DNA from 2 places in the Bacillus sp. NMTD17 genome. Region 1 is predicted to be linked to the other one. Evidence: riboswitches for the same ligand, from Rfam matches in the RefSeq annotation. Region 1 holds a riboswitch; the other holds the start of a gene.

The links. Region 1 has a riboswitch for glycine ahead of C6347_RS00535 (amino acid permease). Riboswitches for the same ligand answer to the same signal wherever they lie in the genome.
Region 2: another riboswitch for glycine. It lies ahead of gcvT (glycine cleavage system aminomethyltransferase GcvT); the one in region 1 lies ahead of C6347_RS00535 (amino acid permease).

Annotation. Positions count from the first base shown of each region.
Region 1 is NZ_PVRH01000001.1:106,354-117,189, reverse strand. Features, by position in the region: gene C6347_RS00570 (beta-glucoside-specific PTS transporter subunit IIABC) at 1-1,736, opposite strand, end outside; gene C6347_RS00565 (hypothetical protein) at 2,047-2,898, opposite strand; gene C6347_RS00560 (PadR family transcriptional regulator) at 3,132-3,683, shown strand; gene C6347_RS00555 (DUF4188 domain-containing protein) at 3,688-4,170, shown strand; gene C6347_RS00550 (NUDIX hydrolase) at 4,182-4,805, opposite strand; gene C6347_RS00545 (helix-turn-helix transcriptional regulator) at 4,976-5,182, shown strand; gene C6347_RS00540 (DUF3169 family protein) at 5,179-5,859, shown strand; gene C6347_RS00535 (amino acid permease) at 5,908-7,254, opposite strand; glycine riboswitch at 7,417-7,496, opposite strand; gene C6347_RS00530 (LacI family DNA-binding transcriptional regulator) at 7,758-8,780, shown strand; gene C6347_RS00525 (MFS transporter) at 9,213-10,394, shown strand; gene C6347_RS00520 (quinate/shikimate dehydrogenase) at 10,413-10,836, shown strand, end outside.
Region 2 is NZ_PVRH01000003.1:99,133-109,968, reverse strand. Features, by position in the region: gene C6347_RS10140 (DUF1385 domain-containing protein) at 1-797, shown strand, start outside; gene C6347_RS10135 (SA1362 family protein) at 836-1,231, shown strand; gene C6347_RS10130 (patatin-like phospholipase family protein) at 1,228-2,103, opposite strand; gene mntR (transcriptional regulator MntR) at 2,412-2,846, opposite strand; gene C6347_RS10120 (lipoate--protein ligase family protein) at 2,932-3,768, opposite strand; gene C6347_RS10115 (rhodanese-like domain-containing protein) at 3,989-4,369, shown strand; gene gcvPB (aminomethyl-transferring glycine dehydrogenase subunit GcvPB) at 4,414-5,871, opposite strand; gene gcvPA (aminomethyl-transferring glycine dehydrogenase subunit GcvPA) at 5,864-7,210, opposite strand; gene gcvT (glycine cleavage system aminomethyltransferase GcvT) at 7,227-8,324, opposite strand; glycine riboswitch at 8,429-8,524, opposite strand; glycine riboswitch at 8,528-8,635, opposite strand; gene C6347_RS10095 (DEAD/DEAH box helicase) at 8,886-10,556, shown strand; gene C6347_RS10090 (YqhG family protein) at 10,571-10,836, shown strand, end outside.

The DNA of each region.
Region 1 (10,836 bases):
GCTGCTATGATTTTTTCTACATCAAATTCAATCAGTAAATCTCCTGCTTGAACACGTTCTCCTGCCTGCACTTTTGGATGAAAATACTGTCCTTCCAGCTGAACGGTATCGATGCCAATGTGGAATAATACTTCAACCCCTTGGTCCGTTTTCATACCAAGTGCGTGATTTGTTTCGAACAGCAAGGTCACCTCGCCATCTACTGGTGCATAAAGCGCTCCTTTTGAAGGTACTATGGCAATTCCTTCACCCATGACCTTTGAAGAGAAAATATCATCTTTTACTTCAGATAGAGAGATCATTTGACCAATCACAGGGCTTTTGAATGTTTCACCTGCCCCAATTTGTTCAGCAAATGCAGCTTGATCATTTGTCTTTTCTTCTCCTGTTTTATCCTTACCTAATACAAAAGCAGCGATAAAGGCGACAATAAACGAAATGACTGCTCCAATGACAGCAAACATCAGATTTCGCGGGAGCTCATCTGAGATAAACATCGACATACTTGCTAATCCAGGGCCAACAAGTACAAAGGCTTGTATACCAACTAATCCAATGAAGATTCCGCCAACAAACGAACCAATCATGACACTTCCAAGGACCCGCTTATTTTGAAGTGTCACACCATACAAAGCAGGCTCTGTGATGCCAAAAAATGCTGAAATCCCTGCCGAAATAGCTGTTGATCTGAGTACCTTGTCTTTTGTGCGTAGTGCCACAGCGAAACACGCTCCACTTTCAGCAATATTATGCGCAAGTGATGCTGGTAAATAAAGTGCTTCTTTCCCAAGGGTTCCCATCGTTGTGACTGCATAAGGGACCATTGCTTTGTGCATACCTGATGCGACCATGAATGGGAGGACTGCTGCTAAAATTGCGACAGCTACCCAGCCTACTGTATTAAACATTGCAAGAATGATGGATGAAAAACCTTGTCCTGCTGTAAAACCAATCGGTCCTAATAGAAGTAACGTAACTGGTACAGTAATGACCAATGACATCATTGGGACAAAGAAAATCCGAATTGGTTTTGGTGAAAATCGTGTAAAGAATTTTTCCATTTGAGCGTAAAGCAATACAGAAAGGATTGCTGGGAACACTTGATACGCATAAGCTATATTTTTTACGTCGAATGTCATCAATTGCGCACCTTCAGTAAGCATAGCCGTCATGTTCGGAAGAAGGAGCGCACCGACTGCTGATAATGCGACCAGTGGGTTTACTTTTAGTTTATTGGCAGTCGTTACAGCGACTAGTAAAGGGAGGAAGTAAAGAGGTGCGTCCCCTACCATGTTCAATATTTGATAGGTTTGGCCCTTTGCATCCATCCAGCCTAATAAAGAGAAAAGGAGAAGAAATGATTTTAAAATCCCTCCGCCTGCGATAGCTGGAACAAGCGGCTGGAAGACACCTACAATGAAATCTAACAGAACTGTGCCTGCTTTTCTTTTTTCTTTTGGCTGATTGGAAGGCGCGTCTTTCCCTGATGAGCTGCTACCTATTAAACTTGTTAACTTTTGATACACTTCGATGACGTCATTCCCAATGACCACTTGGCATTGACCTGACATTCTGACAGCTATGACACCTGGCGTTTTTTCTAGAGCCGGTACATCTGCCTTCTTCTGATCAATCAGTGTGAAGCGAAGTCTTGTTGAACAGTGCTCAAGGTGCGCAATGTTTTCTTTGCCACCTACATGCTGTAAAACGTCTTTGGCAACCTGTGTGTAATCCATTTTTTCTCCCCCTTTTCTCATACATGAGACCTATATTTCGGCAATAAAAAAAGGACCTAAAACGACAAATTAAAGAAATTCATCGTTTTTAGATCCTGCCTGCATGACCAGTCACATGTCTAATTTATCAATATTGGATTTGATTTTAGTATATATTGAGTTAATGTAAGCGTCAACATATATTTTTGAATTTAAAAAATATTTTTTTACAAGTCTAATGTCATCAAAACGACCTCATTTTACTTTAGAGGAAATTTAAATCGAAAAAGTCAGATAGTCTCAAATGTCCTATCTGACTTAATTATTATCATTATTTTTTCTTTGCTTTTTTCTTTGCGGCATTTTTAAATGCTTCTTCTTGCTTTTGATATTGTTTCTTATTCACAGCTTTCAGTTTCATTTTTTCATTCTTTTTCCAAATCGGTAACTCAATATAGGAAGCCTCTACATCAGATGACCCTATCATCTTAGACAAGCCACACTTTATTTTTGGTGTGGGATATACCCAAAAGTTTTTAAAACCTGTGGTTCCTACTGCTTGATATTTTTCTTTTTTCAATGGCTTACTTTTCTTCCCTGTGGCTTTGGAGATTGTAATAGCCCCTGAAAAATCCCCTTCAAAAACGGCTTCTTCGATATCAAGGAAAATTTGATATGAATTGTTTTTTGCTGTATACAGATAGCCGTAGGCTTTATTTAAATTATCTGTGTATTTCCCTATGATCTCATAGTAACGGTCTTCTGCTGTATCCACGTACTCATCATAGCGCTTATCTATGGCTTTTTTGTATTCTTTTAATTTCTTCTCATCAACAGCTTGATAGCGTTTACTTTTCTTTGCTCCTTGCTTTTTGACCATGAGATCTTTTCCAGAAAAATAGATGTCATATACGATTGTTTTCTTCTTTTGTTGGACTTTAAGTTTGTATCCTTTTTTGGTGGTTTTCCCCGTTAGCTTGTATTTTGTTTTCACCATAAAAGGTTCAATTGGATCAATCTTAACACCCTTACCGTTTAGGTAACCCGTGACCTTGCCTTTCTTTTCAGTCACCTTCAGCCAACTGACATTGTCCTTTGTTTTATAAGCATATGCATAAGATTGATTCAGTGATTCTTTTTTAGCAGATGCTTTGTTTCCTCCAAAACTTCCAACACCAATCAATAGTGCAACAATCATGAACAATATTCCTATGTGCCTCAACTTCATTTGTACACCCTCCATTCTTTTATGAATAGATGCGCAAGCACTTTACACATCAAGTATATATTACCATATTTATTATTTATCTCCTGTATTTCAAAAATATAAAACTATAATTATTATTTTCTTGCTTTTTATTCATTTCAAATTTATTATACATCTAATTGATATATCTTTTAGATAGGTGTGCTGATATGAAAAAATACAATGATACGACGTATGCAATTTTAGGTATTTTAACGACAGATTGTAAGTCAGGGTACGAAGTGAAGCAATTAATTGATAAGAGCTTGCATCATTTTTGGAAAATTAGTTATGGACAAATTTATCCAGCTTTAAAGTTTATAGTCGAGGAAGGTCTTGCTGAGGTTTCACCCGCTTCTACGTCTGGTCGCTCAGACAAGCGGGAATATCATTTGACTGAAAAAGGGCTGAAGACGTTAAGGCAGTGGTTAGCGCAGCCGCTCGATCAGTTACCAACAGAACGAAATGAAGTGTTATTAAAGTTATTCTTCGGTCAATATCTTTCGTTTGAGAAAAAGCTGGTGCTTCTACAGGATTATGAAAGGCAGCTTCGTATCCGTTATAAGACCTATGTTTCGATTGAAGAAAACATTCAAGAGCTTTATCCAGATGAAGCGGATGCGAAGTATTGGCTGTTTACTTTAGATTACGGAAAAAGAGTGGCTCAAGCAGGAATTGATTGGTGCGTGGAAACATCCCATTTGATGAAAAAGGAAGGGTAAATGAATGAAAAAAGACATACGTGCTGGCAGGTTTACAACAGAAAATTCTGACTCGATTGTTGTGTTCATCATCGGCATGCGGATCAACAAACGCTGGGCGGTTCATCAATGGCTGCCTGTGTTCATGGCGATGCCTGGCATGATCAAAGAGCTGTATACCCATCAAGATGAGCTTGGTTTCCTCGGGACAGAGAATTACTTTGGCTTACGCACGACAGCGATGATCCAATATTGGAAATCAACAGATGACCTCCTTGCCTATGCGAAGATGGAAAAACATTTGGCGGCTTGGAAGAACTTTCATCAGAGGGCTCAGAACAATGACGCAGTGGGCATTTATCATGAAACCTATCAAATTCAAGCCGGCTCGTATGAATCCGTCTATATGAACATGCCTTCCTACGGACTGAGCCAAGCGAGAGCTCCTATTCCAATTGGTAAAGAAAAACAAACAGCGAAAGAACGGCTGAAAACAACAAATTCCTAGAGAGCGAATCTCTAGGAATTTCTTTTTGCAACGGTCACAAAATGCTTTAATATGCGGGCTGTTAATCCCCAAATGGTGTAGTTTTCATAATCATAAAACCATTCCTCTATCGATCGGCTCCCCCAGCGGTACTTCTCACCATTCATGATTTTTTCATAAGGGAAATCCTCAGCTGGTGTTGGCTGAACGGATACATGATGTAAGTACGGCTCATATTGGCTGAGCCATGATAGAGGCACGGTAAAGGTCTCTTCTACTTCTTCTTGATTGAAGGAGTGTTTCACTTTTTGTTCATCAATGATCCCGACATATGGGTAGACCACGAAGGATGGAGAAGCAATGTAAGGACTGAGCTGTCCAAGAATCTCCACCGATTCTGGTGGAATACCCAGCTCTTCATGTGTTTCTCGCAGTGCAGCTTCCTGTGCTGTTTCGCTGCCGTCGAGTTTGCCACCAGGGAAGCTAATATCACCCGGCTGTTTTCTCATGGTCAGCGATCGCACCTCAAATAATATATGCCATTCCCCGTTTACTTGCACCAAAGGGACAAGGACCGCAGCTTTGAACGCTGTCTCTTCTCCAATAAATAACGGTTGTGATTGATGTAAGTCATTTTTTAATTGGTCAATGAACACGGACATCACCTGTTTTCTGTTTCTCTTTCCTTTAGCGTATCATGGTTCACCTTTTGATTAAAGATGATCTTTGTGACAATTATTTTTATCAATTTGACAACTATACTTGTCGAATTGAATACAATGCTTTACAATCAAAGAAAGATTTCGATCAAAGTTGAGGTGACAGAATGAAAAATCGGCTAAAAGAGCTTCGTGCGCGTGATGGGTTGAACCAAACTGAGCTTGCAAAGCGTGCAAAGGTTTCTCGTCAGACCATCAGCTTAATGGAACGAGATGAATTAATGCCGTCTCTCTTGCTCGCTGTTAAGCTTTCACGAATTTTTCAGGAACCCATTGAACGTATTTTTCTATTCGAGGAGGATGAACTCACATGAAAACTGTATACAAAATGCTCTTAGGTGCTCTCCTTGGCTTTCTCGGCGCTTACTGTCTGCTTGCAGCCGAATTTGAGATGACACTTCTTGATGTTGCATTCGAAGCGACTCTTGTCATCAGCGGATTGACGATTCTATTGATTATTTATTGTTTTTCAGGGATTTCACGTATGAAAAAAAGAGTATCACTTTCGGTATCTGGTGATGAGGAGGATGAACTGGAAGCAAAACAGTATCGAACCTTTACTGATTTGACGTTAGCCAATACGGTGAGTACCATTTTGTCCATTATTGCCATCGGTATGGCCATCGTAACCGAGCAGCCTATTTGGCTGATTCTGGTCAATGTTACTTTATTTATCGTCACCATTATCAGTTCTTATGTAGCGATATCCGTTCTAAAGCTTGTCTACCCTAATCGCAACCTACCAAGCCCATCTGACAAAGATTATAGTAAAAAGCTGCTCGCTATTTCTGACGAAGGTGAAAAGCATGTGATGCTTGGCGGACTGTTTCACACATATCAATTGATGAATATCCTGTTGATCGGTGCCATGTTTATTTTGATTGTGTATTCCCTTGGGGCCAATCACTCTCAGCTCTTCTCAATCATGGTGATTGGACTTGTTTTAATCATTTTGAATGCAAATTATATGTTCAGGATTAGAAATCGTTAAATGAACAAAAGCACAGCCTAATGCAAAGGCTGTGCTTTTTTCCGTCCATTATGACGCACGGCGTTTCTTTCGTGCATAAATCAATAATAAGAAACCAAACCAAACCGGTGTTAATAAGAGCGCCGGACGTGTTGCATCCGCAAACAGCATGATCACAAGAATGGCAGCAAAGAGCACAAGAACACAAATGTTCACAAAAGGTGTGAACGGTGCTTTAAAAGTAGATGCCGCATGCAGTTCAGGCCGTGTTTTTTTATATTTCAAATGGCAAATTAAAATAATACTCCATACCCAAATGAAACAAATGGCGCTGATGGTTGTGACAATACCAAAGGCTTGTTCGGGAATCAGCTTGCTTAAAAGAGCACCGACCGATACCACAATCGTTGAAACGAATAGTGCATTACTTGGAACAGCGTGCTTGTTCAGACGTCCAAAGGAAGCTGGTCCCTGTTTTTGATGACTGAGATTATATAAAATACGGCTTGTTGAGAACATACCGCTATTACAAGCTGAAGCCGCAGACGTTAAGACAACAAAATTAATAAGTCCCGCTGCTACTGGTATCCCAATCAGCCCAAATGTTTTTACAAAAGGACTTTCTGATGCACTGAGCTCAGTCCATGGGTTGATACATAGTAAAACAAAGATGGCACCCACATAGAAAAATAGAATTCTTAAAGGAATTTTATTAATCGCAGACGGGATGTTTTTTTGCGGATTGGCTGTTTCTGCTGCGGACACACCGACTAGTTCCACTCCCACATACGCAAAGATTACCATCTGGAATGACAGTAAGAAGCCTGTGACACCATGCGGGAATAATCCGCCGTGTGACCAAAGATTCGTTACCGTCACCGGACCTGCATCTGTTTGAAAACCCATGATTAAAAGGACAATTCCAACGCCGATCAGTAATAGAATCGTAATGACCTTAATCAACGCAAACCAAAATTCCATTTCTCCGAAAAGCTTCACCGTTAATAAATTAAACCCTAGTAAAATCAACAAACAAATGATGGCAGGAATCCATTGCGGGATGTCAAACCAGTACTGCACATACACTCCGACAGCAATGACATCCGCCATCGCTGTCATAATCCAGCAAAACCAATATGTCCACCCTGTCACAAAGGAAGCCCAAGGACCGAGATAGTCCTCTGCAATATCGGTTAATGACTGATAGCCCGCCTTCGATAAGAGTAATTCACCAAGTGCCCTCATGACAAAAAAGATCGCCATTCCGACAATTAAATAAGCAAAAATGATCGATGGACCTGCCAATTGAATGGCCTTTCCAGAGCCTAAAAACAGCCCAGTTCCAATGGTTCCGCCAATTGCAATCAACTGAACATGGCGGTTTGATAAATCTCGTTTTAATTCTTGTTGTGCCAATGCTAACGCCCTCCTACGACACGATCTTATACTGAAATAATGAACCCTCAAAAAGTCCATAAAAAAAGAGATTGGATGCGCTCCAATCTCACGGTCATAAAAGAATAGCAAAATAGAGAAAAGCAATACACGGCGTCATCCATGCATTACAAATACAATATTTCGTACTCTTCTGTCCTTTTGCCTGAGATTGTGAACCCTTCGGCGCCGCACATACATGCGGTCTCTCCAGAAGCTGCTCCTGCCATAGTGTGACCCACAGCAATCATAGCCTTCATTATTTACTTAAAATGTTGCTATTTCTGAATAATTTCATATTTTACGCCTCTAGAAGAAAGCTGTCAATGGAAATCTTTTATGATTTCTGTCACTCTAGCTGACTTCACTTCATCAATACCCCTCATTAAGGTATAATAAATCAAAAGATGTTCGGCTCGTTTGATGTAGAAATCCATCCTGACCATGAACCAAGTTAGGCAATCCATTGAAGTTGGTGAAGATAAATGAAAAAAATGAACAAACAGCGTGTCACATTACAGGAAGTCGCCCGTCATGCCGGTGTATCGACTTCAACGGCCTCACTCGTTGTTCGAAACAACCCAAGAATCTCTGAAGCCACTCGAAAAAAAGTCCTGCAATCTATGGAGGAATTAGGATACGTGTATGACCGCGTCGCTGCTAACATGCGGTCAAAAAGTTCAAATATTGTAGGTGTGATTGTCACGGATATTTCAAACACGTTTATTTCTGAGTTTTTAATCGGCGTGCAAACCACACTTGAATCACTGGGCTATACCGTTTTACTTGGGACAACCTTTGACAGTGTCGATAAGCAGGAACGGCTCATTTCTACCATGGTAGAGCACCGAGTTGGCGGGATCATTTTAAACCCAGCTTCGAAAAGCTCTGCTCGGACGGTCAAACAATTAAATCAAATTCGTACCCCAAAAGTACTGGCAAATCGTGAATTAGCGGATGTGCATTGTGACTATGTCGGTGCTGATTATGAACAAGGCGCTTGGATGGCGGTCCATCATCTTCTTCAAAAGGGACATCGGCGCATTGCCTTTTTAGGCGGCATCAAGACCTCCTCGACTTGGATCGACCGAATGAAAGGGTTCAAAAGAGCCCACGACGAGGCAAACCTAACAATTGATGAATCTCTTATTATTGATATGGAACCGACTCGTGAAGGCGGGAAAGAAGCACTCGCCCAAGTCATCGATCAGCCCGATCCTCCTACTGCTATTTTTTGTTTTAGTGACTTAGTTGCGTTTGGGGTCATTCAAGGACTGTCATCACGTGACATCAAGCCTGGTGAAGATATCGATGTAGTTGGATTCGATAACATCCCTGAAGCGGAAATGTATCACCCGCCGCTCACCACTGTCTCTTCATTCCCACGGTCCATCGGGGTAAAAGCAGCGAACCTTTTATATCATAAAATGAACGAGCAGGATGAAGAGCTGCAGCGATTGATCTTAAAGCCTCAACTTCATATCAGAGAAACCTCTACCTCATTGTGAAAAGGAGAATTGTGTACAGCAATTCTCTTTTTTTATTGAGCAAGTCAATCATTTCTTTGTTTCATTTTTCTTTTTTTAAATCACAAAGTCATAAACTTGACACATTTTAAACACAGGAGTATATTTATCTCGTTGCTTCTTTTAGTATATCGTTATACCTATTTCTGTGTATCGTTGTTTTTATTCAACATCAATTAAAAGTGGACTTTTCTGATTCTGATCAAATTATGAAGATTCACTTTCTTATCAAAGCTGTTTTTATTTTTATATTTTAGTAGAACGATGTACTTAATTGAAGAACAGATGAATATTCATTATTTTACATCAATCACATAAGGGGTGTTGTGATGGGCTTTATGTACATTCATAGAAAGAACAACCGACATACAAAGAATTTAACCCTAAAAGGGTTGCAAATATAGGAGTGGGAACATGAAAAATCCTTATATTAAATCATCACTCGGCATGTATTTAAATTACTTCATGCTCGGCATGATCAATATCATTGTAGCGTCCAATATGAATAGCTTATCTGAACGCTACCATGTGGATATTACGAAAATCAGCTTGCTTGTATCGGCGATCGGAATTGGTAAACTGATTGCTCTCTTTTTCTCTGGCCGGTTAGCAGACCGCTGGGGACGTAAGCCTGTCATTATTACAGGGAACTTTCTTTACTTATTATTCTTAATCGGTATTCCAACGACAACGAATTATACATTGGCATTTATCTTTGCGATTTCAGCCGGAATTGCAAACTCATTACTTGATTCGGGAACATATCCTGCTTTGACAGAATCGTTTCCTAAAAAGGCAAGTTCAGCTTCTGTTTTAGTGAAGGCGTCCGTTTCAATTGGAGCGACTGTTCTTCCATTTATCTTGGCGTTCCTTATTGCACATGACATCTTCTGGGGCTGGGCGTTCTTTGGACTAGGACTTCTTTATTTACTTGTAGGGATTTACTTGATCTTTATGCCGTTCCCGAACCATAAGCAAGTCTCTTCACAAGATGACCTTCCAGTGCAGGAACAAATGAAGGAAGAACCTAAAATGTTGGGTGAAGGCTTAGCCGTCGTGCTCATGGGATTCACGTCTACTGCATTGTTTGTCGTATGGCAAACGTGGCTTCCACAGCTCGGATTGAAATTGATTGGGCTTGGCGCAGGACAAGCGACACAGCTTCTTTCTTATTTTAGTATTGGTGCCCTTGTGTCAGTTCTACTGCTCTCAATTGTATTAGATAAATTCATTTCGCCGATTATGGTCGCAATCATTTATCCAGTTGGAGCATTTCTTGCCATGCTTTCACTATTTCAAATTGAAACGTATAGCATTGTCATTGTCAGCACCTTTTTCTTAGGATTATTTACAGCAGGGATCTTCCAGCTGGCAATGAGTATTATGATGAAATTATTCCCTACAAACAAAGCAACGGCTTCATCATACGTCAACATTGCGGCAAGCTCAGCGTTTATTCTTGTGCCGCTCATTACAAGTGGGTTGGTCAGCACGTACGATATTAAAATGACGTTATTTTTCGATATGATCATTGCGGTTATTAGCGTATTGTTAGCGGTCTTTGTTCTTGGACGCATGAAAAAATTGTTTAGATAATTAAAGGAGATGTCAATCATGACAAACATACATGAACGTAATATTGATGGAAAAACAAAATTAGTAGGCCTTCTTGCTACACCAATCGGACACAGCCTGTCACCACGTATGCATAACCTTGGCTATACACTAACAGGGATCAACTACGCTTACCTCGCATTTGAAGTAGGGAATGAGGAACTAGAAGCAGCTGTCAACGGTATGAAAGCAATGGGTGCAGCTGGGTTTAATGTTTCTATGCCGAACAAAATGAAAGTGCTAGACTACTTAGATGAACTAGATGATTCTGCAAAATACACACGTGCAAGTAACACCGTCGTAAACAAAGATGGCAAACTGATTGGCTACAACACAGATGGTCTTGGTTACGTGAGAAACTTGATTGAACATGGCGTTGAATTAGCTGGTCAAAAGGTCACACTAGTCGGATCTGGCGGAGCTG
Region 2 (10,836 bases), on a different contig from region 1:
TCAAGAAAATCCCCTTTGTCAGGGGTGTTGCTGCACTTGTTGAAGCAAGCGCAAATGGCAGTAAGCACTTGAACTTCTCCAGCGAGCGCTATGACTTAGATCCTTCAGAAGATCATACTCTTGAAAAAGAACAAAAAAGCTCGAAATTATCCATGATTTTCGGCATTGCTGTAATCGGAGTTCTCTCTCTTCTCTTTAGTAAATTTGTCTTTACCCTAGTACCTGTCTTTTTAGCTGAACTGGTGCGGCCCGTCTTTTCAGGGAATTTCGCACAAATCGCAGTGGAAACATTCTTTAAACTGGTCCTGTTATTAGGCTACATTTACTTTATTTCCATGACCCCTTTAATTAAAAGGGTATTTCAATATCATGGCGCAGAACATAAAGTCATAAACTGCTATGAACAGAATCTTGACATCACAGTGGAAAATGTACAAAAACAATCACGGCTGCATTATCGATGCGGTAGCAGCTTTATTTTATTCACTGTCATTGTCGGAATGTTCGTCTATTTACTCGTACCGACAGATCCTTTATGGGTGAGAGTTCTGAATCGCTTGGCGCTCATTCCGGTTGTTCTGGGCATTTCATTTGAAGTGCTTCAGCTCACGAACAAACTCCGAGAAGTGCCTGTGCTTAAAGTGCTTGGCTATCCTGGCCTTTGGCTGCAATTGCTCACAACAAAAGAACCCTCTGACGATCAAGTCGAGGTAGCCATTGCAAGTTTTAATGAACTTCTTCGTTTAGAGGAAGCGTCTGAGAAACAAGCATCAGATTCTGCTCATCAAGTGATCTAACTTATAAATCCGGTAAATTCCTTCGGAGGTGGACAGTTATGAATCGCCGAGTACATCCTGCTTTTACCATTATTTTCGCTTTAGGTGTTTTGGGATTTGTGTATTTACTCACAACGAATCCAGGCAGACTTTTTACAATGCTGCTATCAGTTGTGATCATTGGAGCGGCTCTATTTTTCCTATTTAGATGGCTGATGAATCGAAGAACTGGAACAGAGGGCAATCTTTATCGTAAAGCAGTCAAACAATCAAAACGTCGCTACCAGCAGCCTAAACCAAAAACGAAAAGCCAGATGAAAAATCGGGTCACTCATTTGCGAAGCGTGCCGACTGACCACAAGTCTAAGCCCGTCCTTCTCAAAAAGAAAAGCCAAACACAGTTAACTGTGATTGAAGGCAAGAAAAACAAAAAGAAAAATCGCGCTTTGTTTTAAAATGTCCAGCTTTTTAAAAATTGCTCGGCTTTCTGTCTGCCTAGATCGACAAGCGCCTTTTTCTTTTCTGTCTTCAGATGAAAATCAGTGGCAATGACGTGTTCTACAGGAATAAAAATAACATGACGTTCGTGTTTTGTGGCAATGTGTCTTTCGTCATGAGCACCACGCATCGTTTCAAAAAGAGCGCCAAACAGTTCAAACGCATTGCGGATGGAGTGTTGAGGGCGTTCTTTTTCGTTTGGGGTTAATGTGACACCGACGAACGGTCTTTTTTTCTCTTCCGCAAACAACCAAATTGGAAAATTGCTAAGCACTCCTCCATCCACAATGGTACAAATGCCTTTTGATGACCTTAGTTTGACAGGCTCGAAAAAATACGGCAGGCTGCAACTCATCCGAATCGCCCTTGCAACGGAAAAGCGCTCTGGATTTAAGCCGTATGAAGGAAGGTCGTCTGGCAGCACGAGGATTTTCCCATTTGTTAAATCGGAGGCAACAATTTTCAGCGAATCTTTTTTAAGATCTCCAAATACGGTGACCCCTTTTCGTTTTAAAACGTCTGTCAGCCATTTTTCCAGCCGGTCGCCTTTGTACAGACCGAGGCGCCAGTAAATGGATACCCACCTGAGCATTTGAAACGGAATGAATTGGCATCTCCTGTCAAGCAAGTGATGTTCCTCCATTTCATCTAAAAGCTCCCGAATCTCCTGACTAGTAAAACCTGCTGCGATGAATGAAGCAATGATCGCTCCAGCACTTGTACCAGCAAGGCGGACAAATTGATATCCTCTCGCTTCAAGCGCTTCATAGGCACCCGCAAGTGCTGCCCCTTTAATGCCTCCACCTGAGAACACACCATCTATCTTCATCAAGGAGCCCCCTTTGATATCACGCTATTAATAGTGTAAGAGCATATGCTTTCAATTAGAACTTTAATCAAAAAGGACACCCATGCTGAGGGTGTCCTTTCAGCGCGCGGACAAACCCTCGCATTCGGTGTCAGGTCTGCGCTCCGGTGCTCACGAATGTCAAATTCGCTCCGCTCCGGTACTCGTCCTTCCTAGACTGCAAAGGTTTTCAAATCACGCTGAAAAGAAGACAGAGGGCTAAAATAAAAATCATTTTAGCCCTTTGTCAACAATATGAAAGAACACCCTTGCTAAGGGTGTCCTTTTTCTTAAGATTCTTGATTTGTTTGTTCGTTTTTCTTTTGAATCGCTTTCAGCTGAACAGATCGCTCGTCGTTTTCTTCAAAGAATTGAACGAGATCGCCGATGCGGTCAATGCTGTTCCAGCTGAGATGATGTTCAATGCCTTCTACATCATCATAAATTTTCTCTTCATCTACACCAATGATTCTTAAAAATTGCTCTAGCAGTTCATGTCTGTATACGAGACGTTTTCCAATTTTTTTGCCTTTCGGGGTTAAAATTAGACCACGATACTTCTCATAAATGAGGTATTCATCTTTATCTAGCTTCTGAACCATTTTTGTTACAGAGGAGGGATGGACAGCAAGTGCTTCTGCAATATCAGAGACTCTGGCATATCCTTTTTCTTCTATCAGCATATATATTTGTTCAATGTAATCTTCCATACTAGGTGTAGTCATAAAACCCCTCCATAATGCACCTTTACTTAATAATCATAACAATTCTACACCATCGCCCATTAAAAAACAAGGAGTGTCCACTGTCTTAGCGCTTGTAATTCCACTCGTCTGAGGCATATTTCGTTTTGGCGAGATGATGGACAAACGCTAATTCTTCATCTGTCAGCTCATAAGGCACAAGCTCAATATTTAACCCTTTTTCAAATCCTCGTTTAAACGCAACACGCGCATCGTCTATTGTACAAGTTCGGTCTGAGATTTCATTGATGGCGACCGCTTTGTTTTTAAAGCTCCGCTGCATCCGCTCTCTCACACGGTCGTTTGGATAAAGAAATAAATCGAACAATTTGTCCTCATCAAGGTCAATTAAGATGGAGCCGTGCTGGAGGATCACTCCTTTTTGTCTCGTTTGAGCACTGCCTGCTACCTTTCTGCCTTCTACGACAAGCTCATACCAGGAAGGAGCATCGAAGCATACAGACGACCTTGGATTTTTTAAGCTTTCTTTTTCTTTATCTGTACGAGGAATGGCAAAATATGCATCGAGTCCCAGTTCTTTAAAGCCCTCTAAAATGCCTTCTGAAATGACGCGGTATGCCTCTGTCACCGTCGCTGGCATTTCTGGATGTTCCTCTGACACAATCACGCTGTAGGTCAGCTCCTGATCATGAAGAACCCCCCGCCCTCCAGTTGGTCTGCGGACAAACCCAAGACCATAGCGCTCGACTGCTTCCATGTTGATTTCCTTTTCAACATGCTGAAAATACCCAACAGACAATGTCGCCGGATTCCATCCATAAAAACGGATGACAGGCGGGATGAGCTTCTCACTATGCCAATAAAGCAAGGCTTCATCCATTGCCATGTTAAAGGCAGGGTCTTGATTTCCTGTATCAATGAAACACCATTTCTCTTTTTGCATATAAAAATCCCTTCTCTTTTACGTAGTCAATGTTAGATGATGGTGATGGCCACCGGTTTTCTCTCTTCATCAGTCTATCAAATAGGGAACGAATTGAAAATAATTCTTACCATTTATGATGACAAGTTTCTTTTGCTTTACTATAATAGTATTTGTCTAAAACGTACCATCAGACAGGCTACTGTGCTGATGCTCAAGAAGGAGTCGAGTTGTATTGTCAATATTCAACTATATCGTCCTCTCACTTTGTGGACTTTTCGTTCTTTATTCCATCGGCAGCTACATTTATCAGCAGCGCATTATGAAAACGCTGACGGAAGCAGAATTTATTAAAGGTTACCGCAAAGCTCAACTCATTGATGTGAGAGAGCCAAATGAGTTTGAAGGCGGACATATTTTAGGGGCAAGAAACATCCCCCTTTCCCAGCTAAAGCAGCGCAAAAATGAAATTCGTCCTGACAAGCCTGTTTATCTCTATTGCCAAAACAATTTAAGAAGCGGAAAAGCAGCTCAAACTTTACGTAAAAACGGCTGTCGTGAGATTTATAATTTAAAAGGCGGCTTTAAAAAATGGGGCGGCCGCATCAAAACGAAGAACTAACAAAAAAGACTCTGGGAGCGTGATCCCCCTGAGTCTTTTTTTCTTTATCTTTCAAAAACGAGGACTGGATTCCGCGCGGCCTTTGTTTCGTCCATTCGTTTGACGACCGTCGTATGCGGCGCTTCCTGTACCACTTCTGGATTCTCTTCTGCTTCTTTGGCAATCTGAATCATCGCTTCGATAAAGGCATCAAGAGTTTCTTTTGATTCTGTTTCAGTTGGTTCAATCATGATACATTCCTCTACATTGAGCGGGAAGTAGATCGTTGGCGGATGATAGCCAAAATCAAGTAATCGTTTGGCAATATCGAGTGTCCGCACACCTAATTTTTTCTGACGTTTACCTGAAAGAACAAATTCATGCTTACAGTGACGGTCAAATGGCAAATCGAAATGAGCACTTAAGCGGCGCATCATATAGTTCGCATTTAACACGGCATTATCCGTTACAGCCTTTAGGCCGTCTGGACCCATAGAGCGAATGTACGCATATGCTCTGACGTTAATGCCAAAGTTGCCATAGAACGGCTTCACGCGGCCAATTGATTCTGGTCGATCATCATCAAAGTAAAAGCGGCCTTCCTTCTTCACAAGCACCGGCTTTGGCAAGTATGGGATCAAATCCTTTTTGACGCCTACAGGACCTGAACCAGGGCCTCCGCCTCCATGTGGACCTGTAAAGGTTTTATGGAGATTTAAGTGAACGACGTCAAACCCCATATCCCCCGGTCTTGCTCTGCTTAAAACGGCATTCAAGTTGGCTCCGTCATAATAAAGCTTACCGCCAGCTCCATGAACGATTTCAGCCATTTCTAAAATATTTTCTTCGAATAGACCGAGTGTATTCGGATTCGTCAGCATTAAAGCAGCTGTTTCTTCATTGACAACACGGCGCAGGTCCTCTAAATCAACAAGCCCATTCGCATCAGATGCGACGGTAATGGTTTCAAATCCGGCCACTGTCGCAGATGCCGGGTTCGTTCCATGGGCAGAATCAGGCACAATGACCTTTGTTCGCTTATGGTCTCCTCTTGCTTCATGGTACGCACGGATCATCATGAGTCCTGTCCATTCCCCGTGTGCTCCTGCCGCAGGCTGTAATGTCACAGCGTCCATCCCCGTAATTTCTTCAAGATGATCACCCAGGTCGTAGAGTAACTCTAATGCACCTTGTACAGTGTCTGCCTCCTGTAGTGGATGGACTTGCGCGAAGCCTGCAAGGCGTGCGACCTTTTCATTAATCTTCGGATTATATTTCATCGTACAAGAGCCAAGAGGATAAAATCCGGAATCGACCCCATGATTACGTCTTGATAATGCTGTATAATGACGCATGATATCAAGCTCAGATACTTCAGGAAGCTCAGCATCCTCATGACGGATATACGTGTCATCAAATAAAGACGGGATCTCCTGTTCAGGTACATCTAAATCAGGCAGGCTATAACCAATTCTTCCTTCTTTGGATAATTCAAAAATAAGCGGCTGATCTTGTTTATTCATGGCGATCCCCCAATTCCTTAATGAACGTATCAATTTCTTCTTTCGTTCTTAGCTCTGTTACGGCGACAAGCATGTGATGTTGAAGCTCTGGGTAGTCTATCCCTAAGTCATAGCCGCCGATGATTCCTTTTTCAAGCAATCGTTTATTGGCTTCTTTCACAGGCTCTTGTAATTTGATCACAAATTCATTAAAATGGGCCCCTTCTACATCAGCAAGCAGTCCATATGTTTGAGCCTGCGTCTTAGCATAGTGCGCTTTTTGCACGTTTTGATAGGCGATTTCTTTGATGCCTGTTTTTCCGAGTGCTGTCATGGCAACGGAAGCGGCTAATGCATTTAATGCCTGATTCGAACAAATATTGGACGTCGCTTTATCTCTCCGAATATGCTGCTCACGCGCTTGAAGGGTCAGCACAAACCCACGAACACCATTTTCGTCTTCTGTCTGCCCGACTAAACGACCTGGCACTTTTCGCATCAACTTTTTCGTCACAGCAAAATATCCGCAATGCGGCCCGCCAAACGCTGCTGGAATGCCAAACGGCTGTGCATCACCAACGACAATGTCTGCCCCAAGTTTACCTGGCGGCGTCAGTAACCCGAGTGCAAGCGGATTACTTGAGACAATGAACAGACTTTTTCCTTTATGCGCAATAGGTTCAATGTCTTTTAACGGTTCGACGACACCAAAGAAGTTTGGATATTGCACAAGAACTGCTGCTGTATCGTCACAGACGGCCTTCTCTAATGCTGCTAGATCCGTCTGCCCTTTTTTTGCAGGCACTTCAACAACTTCGATGTGCTGTCCTTTGGCGTATGTTTTTAGCACTGCTCTTGATTCAGGGTGAACCGTTTCAGAAACAACCACTTTTTTCTTTTTTGTATGTCCCGCAGCCAGCATCGCCGCTTCAGCTAATGCCGTCCCGCCATCATACATCGAGGAGTTAGCAAGATCCATACCCGTCAGCTCAGCAATCATTGTTTGAAATTCAAAAATGGCTTGTAGTTCACCTTGCGAAATCTCCGGCTGATAAGGTGTGTAGGCTGTATAAAATTCGGAACGTGAGATGACATGATCAACAATGACAGGCTGGTAATGATCATATACACCGGCACCAAGAAACGATGCATAGGAAACCGTATCCTTATTCTTTGCAGCTAATCGGGATAATTCCCTTACAAGCTCTGTTTCAGATGCGGCTTCTTTAATGTTGTATGCTCCTTTAAATCTCACTTTTTCTGGGATATCTGAAAAAAGCTCATCAATCGACTGAACGCCGATGACATCCAGCATTTCTTTTTGATCTTGCTCTGTTTGCGGCAGATACCTGTGCTTCATCCTCTATTCCCCCTCATTATTTGGCTCTTTTATAAAATGGTGTCGAGACGATTTTAGCTTTTAGACGTTTTTTGCGAACTTGTACTTCCACCTCTGCCTGAAGCTGCGCCTGAGAAGATTCGATCAAAGCAAGCCCGACATTTTTCTTTAGTGTTGGGGATTGTGTGCCGGTTGTGACAACCCCAATCTGCTTTTCTCCTGAAAAGACCGGATAGTCTGTGCGCGGAATCCCTTTATCGATCATTTCAATGCCGACAAGCTTTCGCTTCGCTCCCTCTTCTTTTTGCTGTTTGAGCGCTTCTTTGCCAATAAAATTGGCTTCTTTATCCGTTTTGACAGCAAAGCCAATCCCGCCTTCTAATGGAGAGATATCCTTTGTCAGCTCCTGGCCATAAAGCGGAAGTCTTGCTTCAAATCTTAAGGTGTCACGTGCACCGAGCCCGCACGGTATTAACCCTTTTGGCTCGCCTGCTTCTAATAAAGCCGACCAGATGTGGACCGCATCTTCTGACTGGCAGTAGATTTCAAAGCCGTCCTCCCCTGTGTAGCCCGTTCTCGAAACAAGCACTTCTTTTTGAGCGACCTCAGCTTTTGATAAAAATGTAAATGGCTTGAGAGATGTCACCTCTTCATCCGCCACATCTTTCATAATGTCAGCAGCAAGAGGTCCTTGAAGTGCTAGCAAGGCGATTTGATCAGAGACATTTTGGATCAATACGTCGTTCTCACCTTGGTGCTGAAGCAGCCAATCCACATCTTTTTCAATATTTGATGCATTAATGACAAGCAGATAATTGTTCTTTTCTTTTTGATAGACGAGCAGATCATCCACCGTCCCGCCATCTTCATAGCACATGGCTGTATATAGTGCCTTACCGTCTGTCAGCTTAGACACATCATTGGTTAATAACCTTTGTAAAAAAGGAAGGGCATCTTGACCTTTGATTTCCACCTCACCCATGTGAGACACATCAAAAAGCCCTGCTTTTGTTCGAACAGCTTCATGTTCTTCTTTAATGGAAGAAAATTGGACAGGTAATTCCCAGCCCCCGAAGTCAATGGTTTTTGCGCCAAACGTTTCATACGCATGAAAAAGCGGTGTTCGTTTCAACATCAATCGTTTCCCCCTTTTTTCTTTCAGTGCAGATCACAAGCTGAATTTTCAGAAAAAAATCGCAGCAAAAAAGGACAGAGCGCTCCCTTTTATCAAAAAGAAGTCTCTGTCCTTGCACCTGAAAGTTTACAGCACAACAGCATTGTGCGTTTTCCCCTTTGGTGGTTTGCTAAAAATCGATGAGCAAACACTCTCCAGAGTTGCGTCCGGTAAGAGTACTTTTGCCTGAGAGATTCACTGAAACGATTCAGCTTGCTCCTTCGGCGCCTGCCAGTGCTAAATAACCGCCAAGTCTCTCCCCATACCATCATCCGCTCATATTCTTCACATTTATTGGACATACTATCAAAATGGGTGACTTATTTTCTAGATCACTTACCAACATCCTACCATTAGAAACGGATGAAGAGCAACAGAAAAATCATTAACATTTTTTAAACAAACATTCACTATCGTTCGCTTTTATTCATATATCTAGTCTTTTAAAGACCTCTTAAAAAATGAAGCGTTTAAATACAGAACAATTTTATCATTAACCTATTAGAAAGGCAGGCGATCACATTGAATATTCAAACGATTTTTGATCAGGAATGGGCAAGTGAATTTCAGCAGCGGCTTGCAGCAGACGGCCCCTGGGCGAACTGGGAAATGTACCGTTTAGCGACGCAGGTTCAAAAAGTCACAGCCATTGATTCATTTGAAGGACTGCAAGCTCCCGCGCACCTGCCTGCATTCACGCCTTTAAAACATCAGCTTGAAGTAGCCAGAAGAGTCGTAGAAGAGATGAACGGAAAAGCCATTTTAGCAGATGAAGTGGGACTTGGAAAAACCGTAGAAGCAGGACTCATTATCAAAGAATACATGATTCGTGGACTTGCAAAAAAAATTCTCATACTTGTCCCCGCCTCCCTTGTGTCTCAATGGGTACAGGAGCTGCGGACGAAATTTTACATTGATGCTGTTGAACAAAAAAAGAGCTACGTGTGGGAGCAGTGTGACGTCGTGGTTTCCTCCATTGATACAGCCAAAAGACAGCCGCATCGAGACACCATTTTATCAATTGCCTACGATATGGTCATTATTGATGAAGCACACAAACTGAAAAACAATAAAACGAAAAACTATGAATTTGTGAGAAATCTAAATAAAAAATTCTGCCTGCTGCTGACAGCGACACCTATCCAAAACCGTATCGGAGAAATATTTAATCTCGTTTCCCTTCTGAAGCCAGGCCACCTCGGGAATGAACATCAGTTTAAAGATGTCTTTGCCAAAAAGGATTTACAGCTTGAAGACCACGACCGATTAAAACAGCTTGTGAATAAAGTGATGATTCGTAACCGAAGGCAAGACACGGGCATCGAGTGGACAAAACGGCATGTCAAAACGATTTCCATTGATTTCTCTCCAACGGAACAAGCTTTATATGATGAAATCTGCAAGCTGAAAGAGAACCCGTCTTATACAAAGCACATGTTTTCCATCATGACCTTGGAACGTGAATGCTGTTCAAGCCGCGAGGCGGTCTATATGACGATTAAAAAAATGCAGGAAGATGAAAAACATATCCTTGGATCTTCTGCTATAGCGCAAATTATGGAGAAAATCAATCAAGTTCAGCAAAACACAAAGGCGCTTGAAGTCGTCAAGCTTATTCAGCAGTTAAATGAAAAGGTCATTATTTTCACCGAATACCGCGCGACACAAATATATTTACAATGGTTTCTTCAGCAAAATGGCATCAGCTCCGTTCCTTTTCGAGGCGGCTTTAAGCGGGGCAAAAAAGATTGGATGAAAGATTTATTTAGAGAACGGGCGCAAGTGTTAATTGCGACAGAAGCGGGCGGCGAAGGAATCAACCTTCAGTTTTGTAACCAAATCATCAACTACGATCTTCCGTGGAACCCGATGCGTCTAGAACAGCGAATTGGACGTATCCACCGCCTTGGACAAGAGCGAGATGTCCACATTTACAATATGGCAACAAACGGAACCGTTGAGGAACATATCTTAAAGCTTTTATATGAAAAAATTCAGCTGTTTGAAAACGTCATTGGCGATCTAGATGATATTTTAACGCGAATAGATATCAAAGATGCCGAAACAGAACTACATCAGATTCTCTTTCAGCACGAATCAGACGGAGACATGAAAAAGAAATTAACCCAGTTTGCTTCCTATTTATCAGAAGCAAAAACACCACTTTTAGAAAAAAGACAGCAAGGCTCATAAAGGAGAGTTGATCAATGGAGCAGCGTGACATACATACCTTTCTTCTCCGTTTCTTTCAGGCAAATCAATGCGACATACTAGAAGAAAGTGCAGGACATATGACCGTACAACTAACCATCGATATGGATAAATTGATTATGAACCGCCCTTTTTATTGGCACTGGCTTGAAAAAACTGGTGGTGTACCAGAGCCGCGGCAATTGACCCTCATCACCGATCAAAAAAAAGTGGATGATACGATTGAGGGTGAATTTATCCACTTTGGCTCCCCTCGTTTATT